DNA from 2 places in the Thermoanaerobacterium thermosulfurigenes genome. Region 1 is predicted to be linked to the other one. Evidence: riboswitches for the same ligand, from Rfam matches in the RefSeq annotation. Region 1 holds a riboswitch; the other holds the start of a gene.
The links. A riboswitch is a leader RNA that binds a small molecule or an ion and turns the genes downstream of it on or off. The one in region 1 is predicted to bind S-adenosylmethionine.
Positions count from the first base shown of each region.

Region 2: another riboswitch for S-adenosylmethionine. It lies ahead of HNR52_RS06105 (methionine ABC transporter ATP-binding protein); the one in region 1 lies ahead of metA (homoserine O-acetyltransferase MetA).

Region 1 is NZ_JBPODR010000021.1:6,679-9,880, reverse strand. It holds gene HNR52_RS08745 (APC family permease) at 1-729, opposite strand, end outside; gene metA (homoserine O-acetyltransferase MetA) at 874-1,791, opposite strand; SAM riboswitch class I at 1,855-1,962, opposite strand; gene HNR52_RS08735 (geranylgeranyl reductase family protein) at 2,151-3,202, shown strand, end outside.
Region 2 is NZ_JBPODR010000011.1:51,634-54,835, reverse strand. It holds gene HNR52_RS06110 (methionine ABC transporter permease) at 1-577, opposite strand, end outside; gene HNR52_RS06105 (methionine ABC transporter ATP-binding protein) at 564-1,586, opposite strand; SAM riboswitch class I at 1,664-1,764, opposite strand; gene HNR52_RS06100 (BglG family transcription antiterminator) at 1,978-3,202, shown strand, end outside.

The DNA.
Region 1 (3,202 bases):
GGCTAAGTACATTACTACCGCGATCAAAATTCCGAATATGGTGCTTAACTTTACGTTTTTTTCAGGGTTTTTGATTTCTTCAGCAGTAATTGAGGCTGTTTCAAGTCCTATAAATGCCCACAGTGTTGAAGTAGCTGCTGCTGATAAAGTATTCATGCCTTTTCCTGCAGGAAATAATGGCATCACATTGCTTGACTTGAAATGTACTGCTGATACGATTATAAAGAACAAAAAAAGACATACTTCAAAAACAGTTATTGTTGTTTGAGTTGAGCCAGCTCTTTTTACACCTATAATGTTAATTATTGTAAAAATCCATAATATAGCACTAGTGTATATAAAAGCGGCTAAATGACTTTGTGATAAAATCGGGAATAAGGCGCTTGAGTAACTGGCAACTGCGATAACGACGGCAGCGTTTCCGATCCATGAACCATTCCAGTATAGCCACGCATTGATGAAACCTATAAAGTCTCCAAAAGCTAATTTTGAGTATTCATACGGGCCACCAGCTTTTGGAATTCTTGAACCTAAATTTGCAAATGACAATGCCAGCAATATTGATCCAATTCCTGTAACAAGCCATGCCAGTATTGTTGCGCCAGGACCTGATTTAGATGCAAGTGTAGCAGGAAGCATGAATATGCCGGAACCCATCATGTTACCTGTTACAAGTGCTGTGGCGATAAATAGGCCAATGTCTTTTTTAAGCTTTTGTGTTTTGTCCATATAGTACAATTCCTTTCTATAAGTTTTTGAAATAGCATAATTAAATTAGCACAGGAAAGTGAAAAAGTCAATGAATAATTTTGCAAAAATGATATAAAAAATGCAGGATATAAAATCGAGCTTTATAACCCGTATAAATAATATTTATTCAATTGAATTCACATCGTATGGTGTTTTTTGGTATACATAGTAATTTAACCAGTTAGAAAACAATAGATTTGCATGACTTCTCCATTTCACAATTGGCTCATTATTAGGGTCATCTCCTGGGAAATAGTTTTTTGGTATTTTTATAGGAATGCCTTTTTTTAAATCCCTTTCGTATTCGGATTTTAGCGTCAATGGATCATATTCAGAGTGACCTGTCACAAATATCTGTCTGCCTGATTTTGAAGCTACTATGTATACGCCTGCTTCGTCGGATTCAGAAAGTATTTCAAGGTCATCTACAAGCTCTATATCTTCTTTTCTGACTTCCGTATATCTTGAATGGGGCGCATAAAATTCGTCGTCAAATCCCCTTAATAAGTCGACATTTTTCTTAGATACTCTATGCAAAAATACGCCAAACATTTTCTCTTTCAGAGGATATTTAGGAATGCCATAGTGATAATATAGACCTGCTTGAGCACCCCAGCAAATATGAAAAGTGGAAAATACATTGTGCTTGCTCCATTCCATTATTTCTTCAAGCTCATGCCAATAATCAACATCTGAAAAGTCCAAAGTTTCCACTGGTGCTCCGGTTATTATGAGACCGTCAAATTTTTCATGTTTTACGTCATCAAATGTTTTGTAAAAAGCTTCTAAATACTCTGGCGCAGTGTTTTTAGATTTGTGTGATGCTGCATAGAGAAATTTTAGATCAATTTGCAGTGGATTGTTGCTAAGTAGCCTTAATAGCTGTGTTTCTGTCACACTTTTTGTAGGCATCAAGTTTAAGATGGCGATCTTAAGAGGGCGAATATCTTGATGAATTGCCCTTTCTTCAGCCATTACGAATATATTTTCTTTAGCTAAAATATCGATGGCAGGTAGGCCATTTGGTATATTGATGGGCATTTGCAAACCTCCTTCAATGTAAAAAATAAAACACCTCAGAGATGAGGCGTAGATAATCACATCTACTCATCTCCCAAAGCTATAAGCTTTGCAGGAATTAGCACCATTTTCATAAAATATGACGGTTGCCGGGTTTCACAGGGCCAGTCCCTCCACCACTCTTGATGAGTTTTGATTTACGATATTAAATTGTTAAAATAATTATATATTTATTGAAGTTTGATGTCAATAATATGAAGGGCATTTTTTGCTAATTCTTATATTTACAATTGTTTGTTTATGAATAGCTTAAAATAATCCAATTTGTGGCTTTTATTTAGTATGCTTTGCAATTATAATTGAATTTAGAGGTGAAAGAAATGTATGATGTAATTATTGTTGGTGGAGGACCTGCAGGATCTACATTAGGAAGAAAGCTGTCTAAAGAAGGATATAAGGTATTGTTGATAGAAAAGCATGTTTTTCCGAGGTACAAAGCCTGCGGTGGCGGAATAACTAAAAGGTGTTACAAATTATTAGATATTGATATAAGCCAATACGTAGAAGATATTACAAATGAAATCATTTTTAGATTTCCTAATGATAGAACAATAGCTTTGCAGACTGGTGAGCCCATAATATACCAAGTAGATAGGGTTAAATTTGATAAATATTTAATAGATAAAGCAGCTTATTATGGGTGTGAAATACATGATGGTGAATTATTTTATGACTTTTATCAGCATGATAAGGGACTTGTCGTTGTGACAGACAGGGGTGAATATGAGACAAAGGTTTTAGTAGGTGCAGATGGAATAAACAGCAATGTGGCACATAAAGCAAACTTAATAAATGGCAAAAAAGGCATAGCACTTGAAGGTGAAGTATACGTGGATAATAGCTTAATCGATGGATTAAAAGGGAAAGTTGTGGTAGATTTCAATGCAATAAGATATGGGTATGGATGGGTATTCCCCAAAGGTGACAGATTGTCTATTGGTGTCGGGACTTTTTTAAACAAAGTTTCAGACATAAAAGAAATGCTATCTAAAATGATAGAGGAAAATGTGGACGGAAATATAAAAGACTGCAAAATTTACGGGCATCAGTTGTCGTTTCCTGATGGGAGCGATGGTGTATTTAACAACGATAAAATAATATTGATTGGAGATGCTACAAGGCTTGCTGATCCATTTACAGGCGAAGGAATATACAATGCTTTGCTTACTGCAGACATATCATTTGATGTTCTAAAAAAGCATTTCAGTGGAGAATGTGGATTGGATGAATACACTATTAGACTCAATAGAGAAGTTGTGCCAGATGTTGGTTGGGCATATAGATTAGCGCAATTTACTTACAATAACATGGATTTCATAGAAAAATCAGTAAGATATTTTCCTAATGTGCTATCATACTTTGTAGATATAAT
Region 2 (3,202 bases), on a different contig from region 1:
GAAACCTTTGGTAGCCATATCTTATAGCCAGATCTCCTAAACCACCTCCTCCAATAGCACCTGCCATAGCAGAATACCCTAAAATATTTATAACCGTAAGAGTTATTCCCAATATAAGTGATGGCAATGATTCTGGAATCATGACTTTAAATATTATCTGTGGTATTGATGCACCGACAGATATAGATGCTTCAATGACACCCCAGTCTACTTCTTTAAGAGATGATTCTATGACTCTTGCAACAAATGGAGCTGCAGCAACTGACAATGGTACAATAGCAGCAGTAGGCCCTATAGTTGTGCCAACAATAAGCCTTGCCAATGGGAAGATTGCGATTATGAGGATTATGAACGGCACTGACCTCATGACATTAATTACAGTACCTAATATCTGATTTAACTTTAGGTTTTCCTTTATATGTCCTTTATCTGTTATGACGAGTATTATGCCGAGAGGCAGTCCTATGATTACTGAGAAAAGTGTTGAGAAAAATACCATGTACAAAGATTCCCAAAGAGGCTCCTCCATAAGTTGCCACAAGTTTAACAGATACTGCAATGTATTAGATGACACCATTTTTAAGCACCTCTATTCTAAGACCATTATTTTCTAAAAATTTTATCGCATCTTTTATAGAATTTTGTCCACCGCTTATTTTTATTAGGAGATTTCCTATTTGTGAGTTTTGCACCCTTTCGATATTTCCTGAAATGATATTCACTTCAACATCGAAATTTTTTATCATGTGAGATATGACAGGTTGGTTGCTGCTGCTGCCAAAAAACGATAATCTTAAGACTTCCTCGTTTGGGTTATCGTCATCAAGCAATATGTCTGGTGGAAGTTCAGCTATCATATCTTTTAAAAATCTTTTAGATGTTTCTGTTGAAGGGTTTGAAAAGATGTCTATTACATTTCCTTCCTCGATTATTCTGCCGTCTTCCAAAACTGCCACTTTGTCGCACAGATTTCTTATGACAGACATTTCGTGCGTTATTACCACGATTGTAATTCCGTATTGCTTGTTTATGTCCTTTAAAAGATTTAAGATGGATTCTGTCGTTGTAGGGTCTAAAGCGGATGTGGCTTCATCAGATAGAATTATGTCTGGATTGTTTGCTAAAGCTCTTGCGATTCCTACCCGTTGTTTTTGCCCGCCAGATAGCTGTGCAGGGTATGCGTACTTTTTATCTTTTAAATCTACCACATCCAGCAATTCATCAACGCGTTTTTTTATGGCAGAATCGCTGACTTTCGAGATCTTAAGAGGAAATGCTATGTTCTCATACACTGTAGAGTTCATCAAAAGATTGAAATGCTGAAATATCATGCCAATCTTTTTTCTCATATTTCTTAGTTCTTTTGGCTTTAACTTTGTCATTTCTACGCCGTTTATCAGTATGCTGCCAGATGTAGGTTTTTCCAACATGTTGATGCACCTTATCAATGATGATTTCCCGGCACCGCTTAGACCCATTATGCCATAAATTTTACCATCGCTTATAGTTAAGTTGATGTCCTTTAAAGCTACTACATCTTTTCCGTTTGTGTTGTAAACTTTGCTTAAGTTTTTTATTTCGATCAAATCATTTCACCTTCTTTTCGCAAATTTAATTTAAAAAAGCAATAAAAAAAAACCTCCAATGAAAGAGGTTTTGTCCTCTCTCATCTCTCAGCAATCGCTGCAGGAATTGGCACCATTGCACATACGTGCCGGTTGCCGGGTTTCATCGGGCCAGTCCCTCCACCTCTCTAGATAAGAGAATAATTTCGTTTTTAGTTGTTAAAATGATTATATAGGATGGATGTTGAAAAGTCAAGCAAAATTTTCATGCGGCAATATTAAATTTTTGTCATAATAAATCTGACAGCGTGTTCACAAGTTTGTGTTGATTTAATCAATAAATTGATTATAATTAAGATGAAAGATAAGTTAACTTATTAATAATTTGTCATAGATGAAAGGACAAATATCTATGAAAGAGTTAAGTAGGCGCCAATTAGAAATCTTCAAAAAGGTTCTTTCAAAAGAAGTTTCCAGTTTGGACGATATCGTCATTTTGTACAAGTTAAGCAAAAGGACTGTTTACAGGGAAATAAATGCGATAAATGAGTATATAAAAGAATACAATTTGAGGCTTAAAAATGACGATGGAGCATTAGTCTTAGAAGGAACTGATAATGATATCGAAAAATTCAAATTCGATGTAATAGGTTATAGGCCAAGCATTGATGCTGATAAAAGGCGAAAGCTGATACTGTCTGAGCTTTTGCAGATGAAAGAACCTGTAAAACTTGAGTACTTCGCTAAAGAATACAATGTGACTACGGCAACAATAAGCTATGACATTAAAGAGATCGATAAATGGCTAAACAAGCAAAATGTTACAATTGTAACTAAGCCTGGTGTTGGCATATACGTAAAAGGCGATGAAAACAATATAAGAAGGGCTATTATAAATTTTTTGTATGACAATGTAGAGACAAAAGACCTAATTGAGTTTTTAAATAAGGGGTACAATAATATAAACAAACTTAGTGAAGACATAAATGACAGGCTGCTTAGGCTTATAGACTATGATACGGTTTTAAAGATAGAGAAGGCTATACAAAAATTGGAGAAATCCCTTAATTACGAATTAGCAGAAAGCTCGTACATGGGGCTTACAGTGCATCTGGCATTGGCGCTAAAAAGAATAAAAGAAGGCGAAAAGATAAAAATAGGTAATGAAAGCCTTTATGAGCTTAAAAAGTCGGATGAGTTCGAATTTGCAGAAATGCTTGCCAGGTTTTTGGAAGAAGAATTCGACATTTCTATTCCGGAAGATGAAATCGGTTATATAACGATTCATCTACAAGGAGCAAGGTACAGGGCAAATACCGAAGACGTAAATGACGAGCTGCTAAATGAAATACTGCAGGAAATGATCAGCGTTGCAGAAGATGAATTTGGCACTGACTTCAAAGATGATATGATGCTTTTAAGCGGTTTAAAGACGCACCTAAGGCCTACTATCTTTAGACTTCGCATGGGTCTTGCGATTAGAAACCCGCTTATAAATGACATTAAAGAACGGTACAGCAGTTTATTTGAAAAATGTATATCTATTGCAAATGTGATTAAAGACAAGCTTAATGTTGATGTGCCTGATGATGAGATAGGATATATTGCGATGCATTTTGGCGCATCCATAGCAAGAA